One region of the Rhizobium sp. 01N48 genome, then DNA from elsewhere that is predicted to be linked to it. Evidence: riboswitches for the same ligand, from Rfam matches in the RefSeq annotation. Region 1 holds a riboswitch; the other holds the start of a gene.
What was found. A riboswitch is a leader RNA that binds a small molecule or an ion and turns the genes downstream of it on or off. The one in region 1 is predicted to bind thiamine pyrophosphate.

Region 1 (12,125 bases):
GGTCGCCAGCCGGCTGAATTTCGACATCAGCCCGCAAGGCACATTCCTTGGCCTGCCCGTCAACGGCAGGCGAATCTCGTTTTCCGAAAACGTGTTCTACGAGTTTGCGGAGGGCAAGATCGCAAACGTGTGGTCGATCGTCGACAAGGCGGCGATCGAGGCTCAGCTTTCGGCGGCGTAGAGGGCGATCAGCCCTCCAGCTCTTCCCGCAGCATTTCGAGCTCCAGCCACTCTTCTTCCATCTTCACCAAGCTGTCGCGGAATTTCTCCATTTCGGCGGCCAGGCGGTTGAAGGTCGTTGGGTCCTTGGAGAAGAGGTTGGGGTCGGCCATCTTTTCCTCGCGCTTGGCGATCTCGGCTTCGGCCTTGGCCATTTCCTTGGGCAGGTTTTCGAGCGCGAACTTCTGTTTGAAGGAGAGCTTTCCCTTGCCCTTCGGCGCTTCGGCGGTAGGGGCCGCATCCTGCGCTTTCGCCTTCTCGGCTTTCTCCGCCTTCTTGCGCTCGTCGGCTGCACCCTTGCGCTGCGCCAGCATGTCGGAATAGCCGCCGGCATATTCGATCCAGCGGCCATCGGGCGCATCCGGCACTGCGGGTGCGATCGTCGAGGTCACGGTGCGGTCGAGGAAGTCACGGTCGTGGCTGACGAGGATGACGGTGCCCGGGAAGCCGGCGACGACTTCCTGCAGCAGGTCAAGCGTCTCGATGTCGAGGTCGTTGGTCGGTTCGTCGAGGATCAGCAAGTTGGATGGTCGCGCCAGCATGCGGGCGAGCATCAGGCGGGCGCGTTCGCCGCCAGACAGGTTCTTGATCGGCGTGCGGGCCTGCTCGGGCTGGAACAGGAATTCCTTCATGTAGCCGGTGACGTGGCGCTGCTCGCCGTTGACAAGCAGGTTCTCGCCGCGCCCGTCGGTCAGATAGTGCGCCAGCGTGTCCTCGGGGTTCAGATCCTCGCGCTTCTGGTCGAGCGTTGCGATCTCCAGATTGGTGCCGAGCTTGATGATGCCGGTATCGGGCGGCAGCTGGCCGGTCAGCATCTTCAGAAGCGTCGTCTTGCCGGCGCCGTTCGGGCCGACGAGGCCGATGCAATCGCCGCGATGAACGCGGATCGAAAACGGCGTGACGATCGGGCGCTCGCCATAGGTCTTGGTGATCTTGTCGGCTTCGATGACGAGCTTGCCGGATTCCTGCGCGTCGGAGACGGTGGCCTGCACGGTGCCCTGCGGACCCTTGTGGCCGCGATAGCTGGCGCGCATCGTCTGCAGCTCGCCGAGGCGGCGCATGTTGCGCTTGCGGCGGGCGGTAACGCCGTAGCGTAGCCAGTGCTCCTCGCGCTCGATTGCCTTGCCGAGCTTGTGCTGCTCCATCTCCTCGGCCTCGAGCACCTGGTCGCGCCAGGCCTCGAAATGGGCGAAGCCACGGTCGAGGCGGCGCGAGGTGCCGCGATCGAGCCAGACGGTGGCGGTCGAGACCTTCTCGAGGAAACGACGGTCGTGCGAAATCAGCACCAGCGCGCTGCGGGTCTTCTGAAGTTCGCCTTCCAGCCATTCGATGGTGGGGAGATCGAGATGGTTGGTCGGCTCGTCGAGCAGCAGGATATCGGGCTCTGGCGCGAGAACGCGGGCAAGAGCCGCGCGGCGCGCTTCGCCGCCCGAGAGGTTCTTCGGGTCTTCCTCGCCGGTAAGGCCGAGATGCGAGAGAAGATAGGTGACGCGGTAAGGGTCGTCTCCCGGCCCGAGGCCCGCTTCCGCATAGGCCTGCACCGTGCTGTAGCCGGCGAAATCGGGCGCCTGTTCGAGATAGCGCACGGTCGACGATGGATGGCGGAACACCTCGCCGGACTGGGCTTCCACCATGCCGGCGGCGATCTTCAGGAGCGTCGACTTGCCGGAGCCGTTGCGGCCGACAAGGCAGATCTTGTCGCCGGGCTCCACCTGCAGGGCAGCGCCGGCCAGAAGCGGCGCGCCGCCGAAGCTCAGGAAGATATCGTCGAGTTTAAGGATAGGGGGCGCCAAAAATCAGACTCCGGAAAGATCGTAAGGGCGGGCGAGCACGATGGCGCGGCCGCTTTCAAGCGAGAAGCGCACGGGGCCTTCCGCGACATTGGAAATGGTGCGTGACGAGCCGAAGGGCAAATGGAAATCGCTGAGCGGGTAGCGGGCGTTCTCGATGAAGAGGCCGTTGAGTTCGCTGAAGGCGGGCACGGAAAACAGGCTGTTCTTCGGCAGGTCGAGGGTGATGCTGCCGGCGATCAGCGGCACGGCTTCTTCCGTGCCCGAGGTCAGGAGCACATCGAGACCGGTTTCTGCCAGACTGACGGCGTAGAGCAGGTGCTGCAGCGCGTGGTCGGAGCGGTCGCCAGAGAGGGCACCCACGAGGATCAGCCGCGTCGCGCCGCGTGCAATGGCTTCCGACACGGCGATCTCGCCATCGGTGGCGGCCTTGGCGGCGGGGTAGGGCTTTCTGGGAATATCCGAGAAAGCGGCCGTCAGATCATCCGGCGTGGAATCGAAATCGCCGACCCAGAGCTCCGGCCTGACATCGAGCGCCAGCGCATGTCGCATGCCACCATCGGCCGCGATGAAACGGCTGCCGGATACGGCGGCGCGAAGGCGCTCCGTCATGTGCAGCTCGCCGCCGAGCAGGATGGTGAAGGTGGATTGGCTCATGGGCATTGCCCATAGCGCAAAGCTGAGGAAAAGGGAAAGGGCGCGGACATGGTTTGTCCGCGCCCTCAAGCGTTTCTGCGTGAAAGACTGGGCTTAGAACCGGTAGGTCACACCGGCGCCGATCAGCCAGGGATCGAGCTTGGCCTTGCCGGTCATGTCGGCGCCGCCGACGTTCACGTTGAAGTCGGGACGCAGGAAGATCTTCTTGACGTCGACGTTGAGGCCCCAGTGCTCGTCGAACATGTAGTCGAAGCCGGCCTGGAGCGCGACGCCAAAGGTGTTGTCGATGTCGAGGCTCTGGGCGCTCTTGCCCTTCTCGTTGTAGAAGATGGTGTAGTTAATGCCGGCGCCGACGTAGGGATGGAAGTTGCCGAAGTCGTTGAAGTGATACTGCAGCGTCACCGTCGGCGGCAGCAGCCAGGTCTTGCCGACCTTGCCGAGCCCGTCGATCGAGCCTTCGCCGGTGACGTTGGCGAACGTCGTGCCGAGAATGAGTTCGGCGGCGATGTTGTCGGTGAAGAAGTAGGTGACGTCGAATTCAGGAATGACGGTGTCCGAATAGGAGAGATCCGATCCCGCGACGCCACCAACGTAGCCGGAATCCTGAGTGATGACGCCGAGCGCGCGCAGGCGGATCATCCAGGGGCTCTGGCTCTGTGTCGCTTCCTGTGCCGCGGTCGGCTGGGTCAGGTCGGCGGACATAGCCGGAAATGCGGCGCTGGCGAGAGCGGCGGCTGCAAAAATGGCTTTGAGTTTGAAATGGCGGGGGTTCACTGATTCTCTCCTGAATTTTACGTCCAGCAGAGCTTTAGGAAATGACGCCAATCAATAGATTGATTCAGATCAATTCGTGCGCTTATTTTCCGAGGCTTGGGGCGGGTGGCAGGTTCTTGTCCTTGACGGCGAACACGCGCTCGAAACCACCCATGAACTTGTCGAACAGCCCGGCGAAGGCTTCCGCCTCTTCCGCCGACCAATCGGCGATGACGTCCTTGATGATGGCGAGCTTCTGGGCCTTCAGTTCCTGCAGGAGCCGCTGGCCGAAAGGCGTGACCTCCACGAGGATGCGCCTTGCATCCTGCTGCGAGGCGGCGCGTTGCAGGACGTTTCTGCCCACCATATCGGCGACGATGCGGCTGGCGCGCGAGGGGTCGATGCGCATGGCCTCGGCTATGGTGCCGACAGTGACCTCGCCTTGCTCGGAGGCGCGCATGACGGCATCGAGCACGTCCAGATGCGAGAGCTCGATATCCGGCGCCACCTTGGCGATGGCGAGGCGGGCGATAAGGCGACGCCCCGTTATCATCCGCATACGGGTCATGCTTTGCCCGATATGCACGATGTCCTCGATCGCGGCGTCCGGCTCGCGGGTTTCTTCTGCGGTGTCATTCATGTGCGGGACGATAGCAGGAACTGTCGCGCAAGAAAACATGCTGTTGTCATTTATGTGACATTGACATTTATATGCTGATAGCACATAAATGCGACGAAACCCTGAAAGATCACCCGATGAACATGCAAGTCGCCGTGCAGCCTCTGGTCACGGATCCCCGTCGCCGGCTCATTCTCTTTCTTTTCCTGATGGCCGCGCTTTTCATGGCCACGCTCGACAATCAGATCGTCGCCACCGCGCTTCCCACCATCGTCGGCGAGTTCGGCCAGATCGAGCGCTTCGGCTGGATCGGCTCGGCCTATCTCCTTGCCGTCAGCGCCGTCATGCCGCTCTACGGCAAGCTCGGTGATCTCTTCGGGCGCAAATACGTGATGATGGCGGCGATCATCATCTTCACCGTCGGATCGACACTGTGCGGTCTGGCGGTGTCTATGGATACGCTGATCGCGGCGCGCGTGCTGCAGGGGCTCGGGGGCGGCGGCATCATGGTGTCGATCTTCGCCGTCAACGCCGATCTGTTCGAGCCGCGCGAGCGGGCGAAATACCAGAGCTATTCCAGCCTTGTGCTGATGGCATCCGGCGCCATCGGGCCTGTCCTCGGCGGCGCTATGAGCGATCTGTTCGGCTGGCGCTCGATCTTTCTCGTCAACGTACCGATCGGCGCGATCGTGATTGCCGGGCTGGCCTTCATGCTGCCCTATCGCAAGCCGAACCGCCGCCCCAAGATCGATTATGCCGGCGCGCTACTCTTGGCGATGACCACCAGCTGCATCGTGCTTGCCGCCGATGGCAGCCAGCTTTTCGGCTCGCTCGTCGCACCGGGCAATCTTGCGATCATCGCGCTCGGCATCGTCTGTGCCATCGCCTGGGTGCTGGTGGAGCGGCGCGCCGCCGAGCCGATCGTTCCGTTGTCGCTGTTTCGTAACCCGACATTCGGCCTGCTGCTGGTCATGTCGGTCATGAGCGGCGCGATCGGTATCGGCATGGTCAACTACTTTGCGCTGTTCCTGCAGACGACGACGGGTCTTTCGCCCTCGGCGGCCGGTGCGCTCTTCATTCTTCTCACCGGGGGCATCGTATGCGGCTCGCTGTCGGCCGGGCGGTTCATTTCGGCGACGGGACGCTACAAGCCGTTCGCCGTCGCCAGCCTTTCCTTCGGCACTGTCGCCTTCGCGCTGCTGTCGCAGGTGCATGCCGGAACACCGGTTATGATCATCGGCGCGATCATGGCGGTGCACGGCATCGGCATCGGTCTCGCGCAGCAGGTGCCGATCATCGGCGTGCAGAATGCGGCGCCTGCTCGCGATGTCGGTGCGGCGACCGGATCGGTAACGCTGTCGCGCATGGGCGGGGCCTCGATCGCGATCTCCATCTACGGGGCCATCATCGGCTCGCAGCTCGGCCGCACGGGTATGTCGATCCCCGGTGTCGAGAATATCGAGCAGCTGACCCCGAAGATGATGGCGGCTTTGCCGGAGGCCGCGCGCCAGGCGGTGGCGGATGCCTATGCCAGCGCCTTCGTGCCGTTGTTCATGACTTCGTGCCTCATTGCCTTCATCGGCCTGCTCGCGGCCCTCATGCTAAAGCCGGTGCAATTGCCGCGCACGGGTGGTGCTGCGCCCGCGAAAGCCGCCGCCGAGGCCGCCGAATAGCACACCAACCCCGGCCGACGTCCGCACTTGCCAGACGCCGGCTACGGATATACACCTTGCGACGCTCTAACGGGGTGCCTCGTATCTTCCCAGATGCTTGGCTGAGAGGCTTGCAGAAGCCAACCCGCGGAACCTGATCCGGCTAACACCGGCGGAGGGATTAGACGCGTGACACCAGGCACCGCCCTTTTCCCCTTCAATGAACCTAGAGGAGAGGTGTCATGACCCATTTCAAGACCTATGCGCTCGGCGCTGCCATGCTGTTGGCGGGCTTTTCGGCAACGGCAGCGCTCGCGGCCGACAAGGCGCTCACCATCTACACCTATGAGAGCTTCACCTCCGAATGGGGTCCCGGCCCGAAGGTGAAGGCGGCGTTCGAGAAGACCTGCGGCTGCACGGTCAATTTCGTCAGCGTCGCGGATGGCGTGGCGCTGCTGTCGCGTCTGAAGCTCGAGGGATCAGGCACCAAGGCCGATGTCGTGCTCGGCCTCGACACGAACCTCATCACCGAAGCCAAGGCCACCGGCCTGTTCGATACGAGCGGCGTCGACACCGGCGCGCTGCAGGTCCCCGGCGGCTTCAAGGATGATGTCTTCGTGCCTTATGACTACGGCCATTTCGCCGTGATCTACGACACGCAGACGATCAAGACGCCGCCTGCGAGCCTGAAGGAACTGGTCGACGGCGATCCCGCGCAGAAGATCGTCATCGAGGATCCCCGCACCTCGACGCCGGGCCTTGGCCTGCTGCTCTGGGTGAAGTCGGTCTACGGCGACAAGGCGCCGGAAGCCTGGGCGAAGCTCAAGAAGCGCGTGCTGACAGTGACGCCCGGCTGGTCGGAGGCCTATGGCCTGTTCACCAAGGGCGAGGCGCCGATGGTGCTCTCCTACACGACGTCGCCCGCCTATCACATGGTTTCGGAAAACACGGATCGCTACCAGGCAGCCGCTTTCTCCGAAGGGCATTACATCCAGATCGAGGTCGCAGGTCTCCTGAAGAACGCGCCGGATAAGGCGCTGGCGCAGGACTTCCTGAAGTTCATGGTCACCCCTGGCTTCCAGGACACGATCCCGACCAACAACTGGATGATGCCGGTGTCCAAGACCTCGGAGCCGCTGCCGGATGCTTTCGGCAAGCTCGTCAACCCGTCGAAGACCTTCCTGATGAGCTCGGATGAGGTCGCCAAGAACCGCAAGGCCTGGATCGGCGAGTGGCTGGCCGCCATGAGCATGAATTGATGAGCATGGACTGATGCTTCTTGCGCCGTCCGAAAGACGATATGCGCTGGCCGGCGGGGCGCTCAGTCTCGCCGCCATCCTCGTTTTCGTGACGGTCGCGACGCTGTCGCTGCTGATCTCCACCGACGGCATGCCTGTTGGCGCGATCCTCTCCGATCCATACATCCTGCGCGTTCTGCGCTTCACGCTTCTGCAGGCAGCACTTTCGACGCTGCTGTCGGTCGTGCTGGCCATTCCGGTCGCACGGGCGCTGGCGCGGCAGCCGCGATTTGTCGGCCGCATCTGGATCATCCGGCTTATGGCCGTGCCGATGGGGCTGCCGGTGCTGATCGGCGCGCTCGGACTGATCGGCATCTGGGGCCGGCAGGGCGTCGTCAACACGATGCTGTCATGGGCGGGTATCGACCAACCCGTCAGCATCTACGGCCTGTCGGGCATTCTGCTGGCGCATGTTTTCTTCAATCTGCCGCTTGCCTGCCGGCTGATGCTGGCGGCGCTGGAGCGGGTGCCGGGCGAATACTGGCTGGTGGCGAGCGGTCTCGGCATGCGGCCGGTTTCCGTCTTCCGCTTCATCGAGTGGCCGGTGCTGCGCTCGGTGATCCCGGGCGTGGCCGGGCTGATCTTCATGCTCTGCGCCACCAGCTTCACGCTGGTGCTGATGCTCGGCGGCGGACCGGCGGCGACCACGATCGAGGTGGCGATCTACCAGTCGCTGCGCTTCGATTTCGATCCTGGCCGCGCGGTGGGCCTGTCCCTGCTGCAGATCGCGTTGACGGCGGTGGTGCTCGGCATCCTATCGCTGCTGCCGGCATCAGGCGATGCGGGGCTGACAGCGGGCCGCACGATCCGGCGGCCGGATGGCACGCTGCTCGGTGCTTGGGTCGCCGATCGCGCGCTTCTTGCGCTGGCGGTGCTGTTCCTCGGCCTGCCGCTGCTCTTCATCATCATCGCCGGCCTGCGCGCCGATCTGGTAAAGCTTGTCGGCGAAGCGATCTTCTGGCAGGCGCTTGCCACAAGCGGCGTGATGGCGCTCTCGTCGGCCCTGCTGTCGCTTGCTTTGTCGATGCCGCTCGTGCGTGCGCGCCATACACTTTCGCTTGAGAAAAGAGCGCGGCATGGCACGCGATCCTTCCTTGCGGCCATGGGTGCTGCCTCGTCGCTTGTGCTGCTCTTCCCGCCTATCGTTCTCGCCACCGGATGGTTCCTGGCGGCGCGTGATGTCGGTGACGTCAATGTCGTGGCGCCGGTCCTCGTCGTTGCCATCAATGCGCTGATGGCGATGCCTTTCGTCGTCAGGGTGCTGGAGCCGGCCTACGCAATCCACCAGCGCCGCACGCAGCGACTGAGCGCCAGCCTCGGCATCTCCGGCCTCGCCAAGCTGAGGCTGATCTCGTGGCCGGATCTGCGCAAGCCGGTGCTGACGGCGTTGTCGTTTGCCACGGCGTTGTCCTTGGGCGATCTGGGCGCCGTGGCGCTATTCGGTTCGGATAGTTTCGTGACGCTGCCGTGGCTGGTCTATTCCAGTCTCGGCAGCTATCGCACCAATGATGCGGATGGGCTGGCGCTGATCCTCGGCGTGATCTGCCTGCTGTTGACGATTTCGGGCACGATGGGCTCGGGCGTGGCAGATGAACCGGAGCGGGAGGCGCTATCGCATGACTGATGCCATCGAGATGCGCGGCGTGACGCTGCGGCTGGGCCAGAACTCATTCGTGTTCGATTGCGCGCTGCCCGAGGGCGCCGTGATCGGCGTCACCGGCGCATCGGGCGCGGGCAAGTCGACCTTCCTCAATCTGCTGGCCGGTTTCGATACGGCGGATGCAGGGCAGATCCTGTTCAAGGGCAAGGATATCGGCCATCAGCATCCGGCCGAGCGTCCCGTGTCGCTGGTGTTTCAGGACAACAATCTCTTTGCGCATCTCGATGTCTTCACCAATATCGGGCTCGGCATCCATCCGGCGCTGAAACTTAGCGATGCCGATCGGCGCGCCATCACCTCGGCGCTCGAGAAGGTCGGGCTGTCAGGCTTCGAAAAGCGGATGCCGGCGACGCTTTCGGGTGGCGAGCGGCAGAGGGTGGCGTTTGCCCGGGCGCTGGTGCGTCAGCGCCCCATCCTGCTGCTCGACGAACCTTTCGCCGCGCTCGATCCGAGCCTGCGCCGCGACATGGCGGGGTTGCTTCTGGCCATGCACCGCGACAGCGGCAACACGGTTGTGATCGTGTCGCACGATGCCGACGAGATCAGGCGGATTGCCGACTATGCGATTTTCATCGATCAGGGCAGGGTGGCGGTGGCCGAGCCGATCGACCGGTTTTCGACGGGGGAGAACAATTCCGCGCTGCGGCAATTTCTGCGGATCGACGAATCTTAACAAGACAACGGCACTTTCGCCATAATTTGCGGCGACCCAGAGAACTCCTTAACCACGTTAGGCTTGCTAAAGTATAAAGCCGCCATATTTAGGCAGAGTCTCGCTATGCAACCGATGCGGAAATCAGCTAAAGCAAAGACTTGGGCCCTCGATTGTGCACTGCGGAAACGGGGGCGTACGCCTGTTGAACCTTGATGAAGACGACCGGGGCGCCATGACGGCGAGCCGGCCGAGAAGCGCGATGACTCGGAGAGCCAGACTGGACCGCATGACGACGTGGAAACTGCCCGCGCCTTCCAGTGATGTGTTCTTCGCAGCGTGCCGCTGGGCGCGACGGGCGTCGATCCTGTCCGCCTCCACCGTGGCGCTCTACGGCTGTCAGTCGGCGCTGGAACAATCCTATCAGCCCAGTGTCGGCCCTTCGTCCAATCCGCAGATCGTCGACGAGGTGCAGAAGAACGATCCGCGTGCCGCCATGGGCGCGCGCGAGCATCCGCGCATCGTGGCCAGCTATGGCGGCGAGTACAAGGACGCCAAGACCGAGCGGCTGGTGGCGCGCATTGCCGGCGCGCTGACGGCGGTGTCGGAAAATCCGAGCCAGTCCTACCGCATCACCATCCTGAATTCGCCGGCGATCAACGCGTTCGCGCTGCCCGGCGGCTATCTCTATGTCACGCGCGGCCTTCTGGCGCTTGCCAATGATGCGTCGGAAGTGGCCGCCGTGCTGTCGCACGAAATGGGCCACGTCACCGCCAATCACGGTATCGAGCGGCAGAAGCGCGAAGAGGCGGAAGTGATCGCCAGCCGCGTCGTCGCCGAAGTGCTGTCGAGCGATATTGCCGGCAAGCAGGCGCTGGCGCGCGGCAAGCTGCGCCTTGCCGCCTTCTCGCGCCAGCAGGAATTGCAGGCCGACGTGATCGGCGTGCGCATGCTCGGCGAAGCCGGCTACGATCCCTATGCGGCCAGCCGCTTCCTCGATTCCATGGCCGGCTACAGCCGCTTCATGTCGGTCGATCCCGATGCCGACCAGAGCCTGGACTTCCTGTCGAGCCACCCGAATTCGGCGCAGCGCATCGAGCTTGCGCGTGATCATGCCCGCGCCTTCGGCCAGGAGGGCAAGGTTGGCGATACCGGGCGCGGATATTATCTCGATGGCATCGATGGCCTGCTCTACGGCGACAGCCCCGAAGAGGGCTATGTTCGCGGCCAGACCTTCCTGCATGGTGGTCTCGGCATCCGCTTCGACGTGCCGCCGGACTTCAAGATCGACAACAAGGTCGAGGCGGTCATGGCGACCGGTCCCGGCGACATCGCTATCCGCTTCGACGGCGTGGCCGACAACCAGAACCAGTCGCTGACCAATTATATCTCGAGCGGTTGGGTCACCGGGCTCGATCCGTCGACCATCCGGCAGATCACTGTCAACGGCATGGAGGCCGCCACCGCGCGCGCCAGCGCCGACCGCTGGGATTTCGACGTGACCGTGGTGCGCAACAATTCGCAGATCTTCCGCTTCCTCACGGCCGTGCCGAAGGGAAGCACCGCGCTGCAATCGACCGCCGATGTGCTGCGCTCCAGCTTCCGGCGCATGACGCCCGCCGAGGCCGCCTCGCTGAAGCCGCTCCGGGTGCGCGTGCTGACGGTCCAGCCGGGCGACAACATCACCACGCTTGCGGCGCGGATGATGGGCACGGATCGCAAGCTCGACCTGTTCAAGCTGATCAACGCCCTGCCGACCGGCGCTTCGGTGGCGCCCGGCGATCGTGTCAAAATCATCTCGGAATAAAAAGAGGCCCGGCTTGCGCCGGGCCAGTTGCATCACTGGGGAGTAATCTCGGAGTAATCGGGGTTAGTGCGCGGCCATGTACGGATCGGCGCTGACGAGCGCGGTCCGCAGCTTTTCCATGGCGCGGCTTTCGATCTGACGGACGCGCTCCTTGGAGATGCCGAGGTCGGCGCCAAGTTCTTCCAGCGTCGCGCCATCTTCGGCAAGGCGGCGGGCGCTGATGATCTTCATCTCGCGTTCGTTGAGATGCGTGAGCGCGGAAGCAAGCCACACCCGGCGGCGTTCGCCGTCGATCATGTTGGTGACCTGTTCATCGGGCAGAGGCTCGTTGCTGACGAGGAAATCCATCTTCTCGGCGCTGTCGGCGTCGCCAGACACTGATGGTGCCTGCAGCGAGGCGTCGTTGCCGGAAAGGCGCGCATCCATGGTCTGAACGTCGGAGAGGCTGACGCCGAGCGCTGCCGCGATCTCCTGGTGGATCGACTGGAGCGTCAGCTGCGTGTCGCCCTTGGCGAGCTTGGCGCGCAGGCGGCGCAGATTGAAGAACAGCGCCTTCTGCGCCGAGCTGGTGCCGCCGCGCACGATCGACCAGTTGCGGAGAATGTAATCCTGGATCGAGGCACGGATCCACCAGCTTGCATAGGTGGAGAAGCGGACATCGCGCTCCGGCTCGAAGCGGGCGGCGGCTTCCAGAAGGCCGACATAGCCTTCCTGGACAAGGTCGCTCATGGGAAGTCCGAAGTTGCGGAATTTCGCGGCCATGGAAATGACGAGGCGCATATGCGCCATTGCGATCTGGTTGCGTGCCCCGCGGTCGTCGTTGTGCTTCCAACGGACGGCGAGGTCGTGTTCTTCCTCGCGGGCAAGATAGGGAGCCGCCATGGCGATCTTGATCATGCGCCGGTCTGCAGACATGTTCTTCATATCGGTCTCCTGAGTTCAGACTTTTAGCCCTGAAAAAGGGCAAACAAGGCTTGCTTCCGGACATTGCGGACCGGATCAAATTCATGGCTGGAAG
Region 2 (12,125 bases), on a different contig from region 1:
ATCAGGCCGGACACATGGGTCGGCACATGCACGGGGATATGCTCGCCGTTTCGCGGCTCGCTGGTGATGACGCGCTCCTTGCGCGGCGTCACCGCGAAGCCCGCCACCTGCGCCACGGGCCCGAAGAGATTGACGAGATCGGTGATGTAATACGGCCCCATATCCAGCATCGGCCCGCCGCCGACTTCATAGTAGAAGGCGGGATTGGGGTGCCAGCGCTCGTGGCCGGGGCACATGAAGGTGGCCGTACCGCCCACCGGCTGGCCGATCACGCCCTGATCGATCAGCGCGCGGGCCGTCTGGTGGCCGCCGCCGAGGAAAGTATCGGGTGCCGCACCAATGCGGAGGCCCTTCGCCTTGGCCGCTTCGGCGAGCTGCTTGCCTTCAGCGAAGTTGATCCCGAGCGGCTTTTCCGAATAGGTGTGCTTGCCGGCGGCAAGCGCCTGCAGGCCGACAGCGACGTGCGCCTTCGGAATGGTCAGATTGACGATGATCTCGATCGAGGGATCGGCGAAGAGTTCGTCGACGCTTCTGGCCGGCACGTTGAACTCAGCCGCCTTTGCCTGCGCGAGCTCGCTGTTCAGATCCGCCAAACCCCTGATGTCGAGAATGGGGAAAGACGCCATGGCCTTCAGGTACGCGCCCGATATGTTGCCGCATCCGATGATGCCTATGCCGACTTTATCCATGATTTCCTCCCATAGATTTTGGTTCTGAAAGCGTCAGAGCGCCGGGCCCGTGGTGTTCCACGGCGACTCGTAGAGTTCGTAAAGGGCGACGGCCGCAGCCCCCTGTGCCCAGAAGTCGTCGCTGGAATCGTCGAAGACGAGTTCCGCGACGCCCCTGAGCGATGGTGGGATGGCCAGCGCGTAGGCATTTCGAAGGCTCTCCAGGAAAGGCTCTCCAAGCGCCAGGCTGGAGCCCACCAGGATGACGCGCGGCGGCGCGAAGATGGTCACGATATTGGCAACCGCGACGCCGACGGCCTCCCCCGCCCGGATCGCCGCGCTGATCAGCGCGTTGTCTTCTGCCTTGATCAAGGCCTGCGCATGCGCCATGCCGCGCCCGAGCCGGATCGCCTCGGCAAATCGCCCACCCGCCGGCTGCTCGCCCAGAATTTCGCTTTCGCCCGCCTGGCTCGACAGCCGCACGATGCCGCGCGGTCCCATGCCAAGCACTAGATCGCCGAGATTGTGGCTGAGGCCGCCGGCGCCGCGAAACAGCTGGTTGCCATGGAGCACGCCGAGCCCCAGCGTCTGTTCCAGCGAGATCAGGACCATGTCTTCCAAATCGCGCGCCTTGCCGAACCAGTGATGCGCCAGCGTGATGGCATGCGCGTCGCTTTCGACAATGGTCGAGGTGTTCAGCCGCGTCGTCATCTCAGCGGCGAAATCGACATTGACGTCCCGAAAGATGGGGCTGCTGCGGATATGCCCTGTTCGATGCTCGATGACACCCGGCAGGCTAAGGCAGACGGTATCGACATCCTCCAGCGACAGGCCGGCATCGACGACGCAACGCCGCACGCCATCCTCGACGAGATCGGCGATAACCGCGATCGGCTGGCGATCGATCCGGATCGGCAGGGTGAGATTCGAGAGCACGTCGCCGCGAAAATCGGTGACGACGAAGACCATGCGGCTGGCTGCGATCTTGGCACCCACGACACGCGCCGCATCCGGATTGAGCTCCAACATGACACGTGGCCGGCCGCGCGCCGCTTCGTTGCGGATATCGCCTTCGTGGCGCGGCAGGATGAGGCCATCATCCAGCAGCGAGGCGGTGATGGCCGACACCGTGGTGGTCGACAGCTGCGTGCGCTCGCTGATCTCGACGCGCGCGATCGGCCCATGTCGGCGCACCGTGTCGAGCACGTTCAGGCGATTGATCGCGCGCATCAATTCCGGGTCTGCGGTCTTCATCTATTCGTGCACGGCTCTTGTGGCGACCGCCGAAGCAGGTCGGTATTTTTGTCGGAATGCGAATTAAATAGCGTGGAGATTCAGCCCTCTGTCAAGGCTAATCTGCCAAATGCAGCCAAGGGAGTTGACATTCTGGCAAAGCTGCCGATCATTTAATCCGCATAAGGGACAAAATTGTAGAGGACGATTTTCCCTTGAGGAGGAGACCTTATGTTCAATCATCAAAGGGCGAAAGCCCTGTTCAATAGTCGCGCCTTTACCCGCTCGACCGCGACTGCGCTCGCGCTTCTGATTGCCGCCGGCACTGCCGCTGCCGACACGACAATCAAGTGGATGCATCTCGAAATCGACCCGACCTATCTCGGCGTCTGGCAGCAAATCGTCAAGAATTACGAGGCCGAGCATCCGGGCACGAAGGTGGAGATGCAGTTCCTCGAAAACGAGGCCTTCAAGGCGAAGCTGCCGACGCTTCTGCAGTCCAGCGATGCGCCTGATCTCTTCTACAGCTGGGGCGGCGGCGTCCTGAAACAGCAGCTCGCGACTGGCGCCCTGCTCGATCTCAGCGAAGCGATGAACGCCAAGGATGGCGCGTGGGTGAAAACCTACAACCCGGCCTCCGTCAAGGGCCTGAGCTATGACGGCAAGATCGGCGCGGTCCCTTATGCGGTCGGCACCGTATCCTTCTTCTACAACAAGGAATTGTTCGCGAAGGCCGGCGTCGATGCCACCACGATCAAGACCTGGGACGACTATCTGGCCGCAGTGAAGAAGATCAAGGACGCCGGCATCGTGCCGATCGCAGGCGGTGGCGGCGAGAAGTGGCCGATCCACTTCTACTGGAGCTATCTGGTGATGCGCAACGGCGGCCAGCAGGTCTTCGATGCCGCCAAGAATGGCCAGGGTGAAGGCTTCAACGATCCGGCGATGATCAAGGCCGGCGAGCAGCTCGCCGAACTCGGCAAGCTCGAGCCATTCCAGCCCGGCTACCTCGGGGCCACGTGGCCGCAGACGCTCGGCGTCTTCGGCGACGGCAAGGCGGCGATGATCCTCGGCTTCCAGAACACCGAGGCCAACCAGCGCACCAATGCCGGCGACAAGAAGGGCCTGAACCCCGACAATATCGGCCGCTTCGCCTTCCCCGCCGTTACTGGCGGCGCCGGTGCTGTCACCGACACGCTGGGCGGCCTGAACGGTTGGGCCGTCACCAAGAAGGCGCCGCCGGAAACGCTCGACTTCCTCGCCTACCTCACCAATGCCGAGAACGAGCGCACCATGGCCAAGGCCGGCATGATCATCCCGGTCGCGGTCGGCGCAGAGGATGGCGTGACCAACCCGCTGCTGCACGAATCGGCCGAACAGCTGGCACATTCCACATGGCACCAGAACTTCTTCGACCAGGATCTCGGCCCCTCGGTCGGTCGCGTCGTCAACGACGTGTCGGTCGCTATCGTCTCCGGACAGATGACGCCTACCGATGGCGCCCAGCAGATCCAGGATGCCTTCGAGCAGGATCAGTTCTGATCAAGACCATCGCGGCGCGAGGCACGCTCTCGCGCCGCAATTTGATGTCTGGAATGTGAGGTCCCCATGGCCAATGTCAGCGCCGCCACCGCAATCAGACCCGCGCGCATACCGGCCACCCAGTCCGCCCGGCGCAAACATCCGGCCGTTGCAGGCCGCCTGCCCGTGCTGCTGCTCTTCCTGCCGCCGGCGCTTCTGTTGTTCTCGATCTTCGTGATCCTGCCGATGGGCGAGGCCGCCTGGTACAGTCTTTACAAATGGGACGGCTATGGCTTGCCGACGCAATATGTCGGCATGCGCAACTTCGAACTCCTGTTCAAGAACGGCGCCTTCCTCACCGCGCTGAAGAACAACGCGATGATCATGGTGATCTCGATCGCGATCCAGATTCCGCTCGCAATCTGGCTGGCGATGATGCTGGCGCACCGCATTGCCGGTGTCGTTGTGTTCCGGCTGATCTTTTTCCTGCCCTACGTGCTCGCTGATGTCGCGGCCGGCCTGATCTGGCGCTTCGTCTACGACGGCGACTATGGGCTCTTCGCCTCGATCGCTCATCTGCTCGGCGTCGAGACACCCTATGTGCTGGCCGACAAGGATCTGGCGATGTACGCGGTACTCGGCGTGATCGTCTGGAAATACTTCGGCTTCCACATGATGCTGTTCATCGCCGGACTGCAATCGCTCGACAAGAGCGTGCTGGAGGCCGCCGAAATCGATGGTGCCAGCGGCTGGCAGCGGTTCCGCTATATCACCCTGCCGCTGCTTGGATCGACGGTGCGCCTCTCGGTCTTCTTCGCCGTCGTCGGCTCGCTGCAGCTGTTCGACCTCATCATGCCTCTGACGGGCGGCGGTCCGTTCAATGCCACGCAGACGATGGTGACCTTCCTCTTCAACTTCGGCGTGGCCCGCATGCAGGTCGGGCTCGGAAGCGCCGTCGGCGTCGTGCTTTTCCTGATCTGCGTAACGCTCGCCTTCAGCTACAAACGGATATTCATGCGCCATGACTGACGTCGTTTCATCCGACCGGCTCAATGCCGGCACCAAAGCCTATCTCTACACGTCGCTGGTCATCATATCGGCCATCGTCCTGATCCCGCTGGTCACCACAGCGCTTGGCGGCTTCAAGGATCTGGGCGACCTGCGCACCAATCCGTTCGGCCTGCCGGTGGAGTGGCATGTCGAAAATTACACCGACATCCTGTTCGGCGATCGCTATTGGCGACAGATGGTCAACTCGCTGCTCATCGCGGCGCTGACCGTTTTCCTTACCGTATCGGTATCGGCGATGGCGGCCTTCACCTTCGCGCATGTCCGCTTCTTCGGCGCAGACTTCCTGCTGAATTACTTCCTGATCGGGCTGATGTTTCCGGCCGCGACCGCCATTCTGCCGCTCTTCATCCGCATCCGCGATCTCGGGCTGCTCAACACCTACTGGGGCGTGGTGCTGCCGCAGGTGGCCTTCGGGCTCGGCATGAGCATACTCCTGTTCCGGAACTATTTTCGCAACCTTCCGGAGGAATTGTTCCAGGCGGCCGTCGTCGATGGCTGCGGCTACATGCGCTTCTTCTGGCATATCTGCCTTCCGCTTTCTCGACCGATCATTGCGACGGTCAGCATCATCTCCTTCGTCGGCAGCTGGAACAGCTACATCCTGCCGCTGATCATGCTGAACTCGGAGAAGATGTACCCCTGGCCGCTCGGCATCATGGTCTATCGCGGCGAATTCGGCACCGCATGGCAACTGGTGCTCGCTTTCATCACGCTGACAATCATGCCGACCGTCATCGTCTTCTTCCTGGCGCAGAAGCACATCATCGCCGGCTTGACCGCAGGCGCGGTCAAGTCGTGATGTTGAACTAAAAGACGTCAGCCGAACACAAGGCCGCCGTCAACAATCAGGTTCTGGCCGGTAACCGCCCGCGCCCAGGGGCTGGCGAAGAACAGCACGGCGTCGGCGGCTTCCTCCGGCGTCGTCACACGGCGCATCGGCGTGCTGGCGGCGATAAGATCGAACACCGCCTCGGGCGTCCCGGCGCTGGCATCGGTGGTGCGCAGCAGCCCACCTGAGACCATGTTCACGGTGATGCCGTCGGGCCCGAGTTCGGCCGCGGCCGTGCGGGTCAGCGACAACAACGCACCCTTCGCCGCCGTGTAGTCATGATATGGCACGACCGGGTTCTGGAAGAGATTGGTGCCGATCGTGACAACGCGCCCGAAGCCGGCAGCGGCCATGGCCGGGCGGGTTGCCTGCATGAGGTTCAGAGCTCCCTTCACCGCCGTATCAAGCTGCTTGGTTATCTCCTCCCAGCTGAGCTCGCCGAGCTTCGGGCGTGCATCGCCGTTGAAGCTGAAATCGGCGAGCGCATTGTGCACCACAGTCGTCGGTGCCCCCAGCGTGCGCGTGACATCCGCCACCAGTTCGCGCACGGCCGCGCCGTCGCGGATATCGGCCTGAAAAGCATGCGTCCGCTCGCCGAGGCTTTTCGCCAGCACCTCGGCTTGCTCGCAGCTGTTGCGATAGTTGATCGCCACCTTCGCGCCCTCGCGGGCAAAAGCCCTGGCGATCGCCGCGCCGAGCCCGCGCGCTGCACCGGTTACGATCACCGTCTGCTCACTGATCGGCATTGTCATTTCGCGTCTCCTTTCGCTGTCGTCCAAAGTTCGTGAAAGTGCTGGACCGGGCCATGTCCCGAGCCAACGTCAAGTGTGCCGGCCGCAGCCACCGCGCTGGCGAGATAGCTTTTTGCGGAGGCCACCGCATCTGGCAGCGGCGCGCCCTTGGCAAGCTCGGCCGCAAGCGCGCTCGACAGCGTGCAGCCAGTGCCATGGGTGTTTGCTGTCGGGATCCTGGCGGCCTCGAACCAGGCGAGGCCGTCTCCCGTTGCCAGCACGTCGGGGCTCTGGTCGCCCTCGAGATGGCCGCCTTTGACAAGCACGGCAGCGGGTCCCAAAGCGCGCAGCGCTTCGGCCTGCTCGCCCATCTCCCGGCGGCTCTCGGCCACATCGGTGTGGAGCAACGCGGCTGCCTCAGGCAGATTGGGCGTTAGCAGAGTCGCAAGCGGCAGCAGCCGGCGCAGAAGCACATCGACCGCAGCGGGGTCGAGAAGCTTCGCCCCACCCTTGGCCACCATGACGGGATCGAGCACGATCGGGATGCCGGGATGAAGCTTGAGAACGCCGGCGACGGCATCGGCGATTTCAGCATTGGCGATCATGCCGATCTTCACGGCATCGACCCGGACATCGGCAAACACGGCCTTGATCTGATCGGCGACGAAACCTGCTGGCACGAGGTGAACGCCGGATACGCCTTGCGTATTCTGCGCTGTCAACGCGGTGAGCGCCGCCATGCCATAGACGCCGCGCGCGGCAAAGGCCTTGAGGTCCGCCTGGATGCCCGCGCCGCCCGATGGATCGGATCCGGCGATGGAGAGAACGTTGCGGATCATCGTGATCTCCCTTGAATAGCCTCTGAAAGCTCGCGGGCGGCGGCGCGAGGATCTGATGTGCCGCAGATCGCCGAGACGACGGCGATCCCGTCGGCACCGGCAGCAAAAACACCGCCGACATGCGCCAGCTTCAGCCCGCCGATCGCAACGGATGGAACCGGGCAGACAGCGACGAGACGTGCAAGGCCGTCGAAGCCGATCGGCTGTTTGTGATCCGGCTTGGTCGGCGTCGCGAAGACCGGGCCGATGCCGGCATAGTCGACCAATGCCGGATCGACAGCCCTCGCGAGCGCCTCGGTCTCCACCGACAGGCCAAGGATCATGTCGCGTCCGACCCGCTCGCGTGCGGCGCGCACGACCATATCGTCCTGGCCGACATGCAGACCATCCGCGCCGATCGCGACGGCCGCCTCGACATCATCGTTGATGACAAGCAAGGCGTCGGTCCCGGCAAGCACCTCCTTCAGAGCAAGGCCGGTCTCGATCATGCGCGCGGTGGAGGCGTGCTTGTCGCGAAGCTGCACGACCGTCGCGCCACCGGCGACGGCGCGCCTTGCGGTTTCGACCATGCCGATGTCGGCGCAGAGCTCGGGATCGAGGACGAGATAGAGCGAGAGATCGATCCTGCTCATAGCATCCGCACCCGCGCATTGTTGTCGATCGCGGCGCCGTCTATCGCCGCTAGGGCATCGAGGAACCGCCACGAAAATGACCCCGGTCCGTCAGTGACCCGCGCCGCCTCTTCGCCGGCGACGGCGAACATGGCGAGTGCCGATATCGTCGCTTCGAACGGAGCACCGGGCCTTGCGGCGGCGAAGGCACCGACGAGGCATGTCAGCGAACAACCGAGCGCCGTCACCTGCGGCATCAGCGAAGTGCCGCCCTCGATGCGGCAGGCGCGCGCGCCGTCGGTGACGAAATCGACCTCGCCGGTCACCGCCACCACGGCCTGATGCTTGTCTGCGATATGGCTGGCGGCAGCTTCCGCCTGCTCCACGGGGTCGCGGCTATCGACGCCCTGCCCCCGGCTTTCGCCACCGGCGAGCGCGATGATCTCGGACGCGTTGCCGCGAATGATGGTCGGGCGAAGCGCCAGCAGCTCCGCGACGGCCTGTCTGCGAAAGGCAGTCGCATAATGGGCGACAGGGTCGAGGACCCATGGCTTGGCGTTTTCGCCCGCCGATCTGGCAGCGGCACGCATGCCGTTCAACCAACTCGACGAGAGCGTGCCGATGTTAACAGTCAGCGCGCTGGAGATCGCCGCGAACTCGCCGGCCTCTTCCTCTGCATGCACCATGGCAGGCGAACCGCCGGCTGCGAGCAGCACGTTGGCGGCGATGTTCATCGCAACGAAATTGGTGATGCACTGAACGAGCGGCCTTTGCGCGCGCATGGCATCGAGCATCGAACCGGGAGATCTGTCGTCTTTCATCATGCCCCTTTCGGGCGGGGCAAGACGCGGGGACCCTGATAGCACTGCCGAAGGGTCCGAGCGACTCCCTCCGCCAGCATTATCTGGTTCAGGTTCAAAGGGTACTTCTCAGTCTGCCGTCGGCAAACGCCCCTGTCTCTCAATGGGCCTGTTTTGTCAGAGAAGCCGACCGCTGTCACGCGCTAAAATGACAGGAGCCCAGAGCTGGCAATCGGCCTCCGATCAGGCGCCGTTCTCCTTGATCGCCTCCATCGCAACGAAGGTCGATGTGTTGGCGACGAAGGGGAGGCTGGAGATCTTTTCGCCCAGAACGAGGCGATAATTGGCGATATCGGACGTACGTATCTTCAGGAGATAATCGAATGCGCCGGCGATCATGTGGCACTCCTCCACCTCCTGCAGCTTACGGACGGCAACGTTGAAAGCGTTCAGCGCGTTCTCCCTGGTGTCGGAGAGTTTCACCTCGGTAAACGCCACATGGTTGCGGCCGAGCTTGTTGACGTCGATGATGGCGCGGAAGCCGAGAATGTAGCCATCCTCGATCAGCCGCTTGAGCCTGACCTGGCAGGGCGTGTTGGACAGACCCACGCGTTTGGCGAGGTCGGTCACAGACATCCTGCCATCGGCGACGAGCGCGTCGAGGATGCGCTGATCGAATTGGTCGATTTCCCTGACATTTCCCGCGCTCGCCACAATAATTTCCTCCAATATGAATATTGAATAGCGAACTAAAGACTAGAACGTTCTAAATCAAGTGAAATTGACTTTTTGAAATCTGCTAACTTCGCGACATCAGCGGATCAGGAGCCCAGCATGGCAATCACCACCGACGCGGCAGCAGTCGAAGTCACAGTAGAGCAGGGCAACGGCTCTGCAAATCCCTTTGATGGATTCGCCACTCCGATCCGAGAACAGAGCGATCTGCGCCGCGCCATCACGGCTGCCTACCGCACGCCGGAGACGATCTGCGTGCCACGCCTGATTGAAGCAGCCGCCCTCCCCGATCACGTCAGGAAAGCCGCTGCCGACACCGCCCGCAAGCTGATCGAGGCCCTGCGCGCCAAGCACAAGGGAACTGGCGTCGAAGGATTGGTGCATGAATATTCGCTCTCCAGCCAGGAGGGCATCGCGCTGATGTGCCTGGCCGAGGCGCTGCTGCGTATCCCCGACACGCCCACGCGCGACGCGCTTATCCGCGACAAGATTTCCGAGGGCGACTGGAAGGCGCATCTCGGCGGCGGCCGCTCGCTCTTCGTCAACGCCGCGACCTGGGGTCTCGTCGTGACAGGCAAGCTGACATCGACGGTCGCCGATCGCAGCCTTTCTGCGGCTCTGACCCGATTGATCGCCCGCTGCGGCGAGCCGGTGATCCGCCGCGGCGTCGACATGGCGATGCGGATGATGGGCGAGCAGTTCGTTACCGGCGAGACCATCGACGAGGCGCTGCAGCGGGCAAAGCCGCTCGAGCAGCGCGGCTTCCGCTACTCCTACGACATGCTGGGCGAAGCCGCGACCACGGGCGCGGACGCGAAACGCTACTACAAGGATTACGAGACCGCGATCCACGCCATCGGCAAGGCGTCTGATCGGCGCGGCATCTATGAAGGCCCGGGCATCTCGATCAAGCTKTCGGCGCTGYAYCCGCGCTACGCACGCACGCAGAGCGCCCGCGTCATGGACGAGTTACTGCCGAAGGTTAAGGCGCTGGCGCTGATCGCCAAGTCCTACGACATCGGCCTCAACATCGACGCCGAGGAGGCCGACCGCCTCGAACTGTCGCTCGACCTTCTGGAAGCGCTCTGCCTCGACCCCGAGCTGGAAGGCTGGAACGGCATGGGCTTTGTCGTCCAGGCCTATGGCAAACGCTGCCCATTCGTGCTTGATTTCATCATCGACCTCGCGCGCCGCGCCGGCCGTCGGATCATGGTGCGCCTCGTCAAGGGCGCCTACTGGGATGCGGAGATCAAGCGGGCGCAGGTCGATGGCCTCGCGGACTTCCCTGTTTTCACCCGCAAGATCTACACCGACGTTTCCTATGTCGCCTGCGCCAGGAAGCTTCTGGCGGCGACCGATGCGGTCTTCCCGCAATTCGCGACCCACAACGCTCAAACGCTGGCAACCATCTACCAGATGGCCGGCTCGGATTATTATGTCGGCAAATACGAGTTCCAGTGCCTGCATGGCATGGGCGAGCCGCTTTATGACGAGGTGGTCGGCCGGCAAAACCTGAACCGCCCCTGCCGCATCTACGCACCCGTCGGCACCCACGAAACGCTGCTTGCCTATCTCGTGCGTCGCCTGCTGGAGAACGGCGCCAACTCCTCCTTCGTCAACCGGATCGCCGATCCAAACGTCTCCATCGACGAACTGATCGCCGACCCGGCCGAGATCGTCTCGAAGATGCCGATCGTCGGCCAGAAGCACGACAAGATCTCGCTCCCCGGCGAACTCTACGGAAGCCGCGTCAACTCCGCCGGCCTCGATCTCTCCAGCGAAACGGTGCTCAACCACCTGTCCCATCTGCTGGGCGAAAGCGCCACCAAGGGCTGGCGCGCGCTGCCCAGCCAAGCGACCGACATCAACGGCGCCCGCGACGTACTCAACCCCGCCGATCATAGGGACGCGGTAGGCCAGGTTCGTGAGGCAACGCCATTCGAAGTCGCAGCAGCAATGCAGGCGGCGAAGGCGGCAGCCGCATCCTGGGCCGTCGTCTCGCCCGCAGACCGTGCGGCGGTGCTCGACAGCGCGGCCGATATCATGCAGACGCGCATGGAGACGCTCCTCGGCCTCATCATCCGCGAAGCCGGAAAGTCGGTGCAAAACGCCATTGCCGAAGTGCGCGAGGCGATCGACTTCCTGCGCTACTACGCCGAACAGGCGCGCCGCACGCTGGGGCCGTCACACGCGCCGCTGGGGCCCGTCGTCTGCATCAGCCCATGGAACTTCCCGCTGGCGATCTTCAGCGGCCAGGTCGCGGCCGCCCTCGTTGCCGGCAACCCAGTTCTCGCGAAGCCCGCCGAGGAAACGCCGCTGATTGCCGCCGAGGCCGTCAGGATCCTGCATGAGGCGGGCATTCCGAAGGATGTCGTGCAGTTGGTTCCGGGCGAAGGTAGCGTCGGTGCGGCCCTTGTCGCGGCGCCGGAGACAGCAGCCGTCATGTTCACCGGCTCGACCGAAGTTGCCCGGCTGATCCAGGCCGAACTCGTCAAGCGCCTGTCGGCCGACGGTAAGCCGATCCCGCTCATCGCGGAAACCGGCGGCCAGAACGCGATGATCGTCGATTCCTCGGCGCTTGCCGAACAGGTCGTGGGCGATGTCATCGCATCGGCCTTCGACAGCGCCGGCCAGCGTTGCTCGGCGCTGCGCATTCTTTGCCTGCAGGACGACGTCGCCGACCGCACGCTGGCGATGCTGAAGGGCGCGCTGCGCGAACTGACGATCGCCAACACCAATCGCCTCTCCGCCGATATCGGCCCCGTCATTACGGCCGACGCGAAGGAAATCATCGAGACCCACGTAAAATCGATGCAGGCGCTTGGCCGCCAGGTGGAACGCATCGAGCTGCCGACAGAGACACAGCAGGGCACATTCGTCGCCCCGACGATCGTGGAGCTCAACAACATCGCCGAACTGAAGCGCGAAGTGTTCGGGCCGGTGCTGCATGTCATCCGCTGGCGCCGGCAGGATCTGGACCGGCTGGTCGATGAGATCAACGCCACGGGCTATGGCCTGACCTTCGGCCTGCACACGCGCCTCGACGAGACGATCGCCCGCGTGACCTCCCGCATCGCGGTCGGCAAC

Region 2: another riboswitch for thiamine pyrophosphate. It lies ahead of thiM (hydroxyethylthiazole kinase); the one in region 1 lies ahead of thiB (thiamine ABC transporter substrate binding subunit).

What each region holds. Positions count from the first base shown of each region.
Region 1 covers NZ_JBFTQT010000005.1:101,259-113,383, reverse strand. Annotated here, with positions in the region: gene AC1DOG_RS12320 (ester cyclase) at 1-181, shown strand, start outside; gene AC1DOG_RS12315 (ABC-F family ATP-binding cassette domain-containing protein) at 189-2,012, opposite strand; gene AC1DOG_RS12310 (thiamine diphosphokinase) at 2,016-2,672, opposite strand; gene AC1DOG_RS12305 (OmpW/AlkL family protein) at 2,760-3,440, opposite strand; gene AC1DOG_RS12300 (MarR family transcriptional regulator) at 3,523-4,059, opposite strand; gene AC1DOG_RS12295 (MDR family MFS transporter) at 4,176-5,711, shown strand; TPP riboswitch at 5,772-5,888, shown strand; gene thiB (thiamine ABC transporter substrate binding subunit) at 5,969-6,949, shown strand; gene thiP (thiamine/thiamine pyrophosphate ABC transporter permease ThiP) at 6,963-8,612, shown strand; gene AC1DOG_RS12280 (thiamine ABC transporter ATP-binding protein) at 8,605-9,321, shown strand; gene AC1DOG_RS12275 (M48 family metalloprotease) at 9,563-11,107, shown strand; gene AC1DOG_RS12270 (RNA polymerase factor sigma-32) at 11,171-12,031, opposite strand.
Region 2 covers NZ_JBFTQT010000002.1:71,625-83,749, forward strand. Annotated here, with positions in the region: gene AC1DOG_RS04085 (Gfo/Idh/MocA family protein) at 1-689, opposite strand, end outside; gene AC1DOG_RS04090 (ROK family transcriptional regulator) at 723-1,922, opposite strand; gene AC1DOG_RS04095 (extracellular solute-binding protein) at 2,133-3,443, shown strand; gene AC1DOG_RS04100 (carbohydrate ABC transporter permease) at 3,510-4,451, shown strand; gene AC1DOG_RS04105 (carbohydrate ABC transporter permease) at 4,444-5,292, shown strand; gene AC1DOG_RS04110 (3-oxoacyl-ACP reductase) at 5,310-6,074, opposite strand; gene thiD (bifunctional hydroxymethylpyrimidine kinase/phosphomethylpyrimidine kinase) at 6,071-6,892, opposite strand; gene thiE (thiamine phosphate synthase) at 6,889-7,524, opposite strand; gene thiM (hydroxyethylthiazole kinase) at 7,521-8,324, opposite strand; TPP riboswitch at 8,373-8,468, opposite strand; gene AC1DOG_RS04130 (Lrp/AsnC family transcriptional regulator) at 8,547-9,017, opposite strand; gene putA (trifunctional transcriptional regulator/proline dehydrogenase/L-glutamate gamma-semialdehyde dehydrogenase) at 9,138-12,125, shown strand, end outside.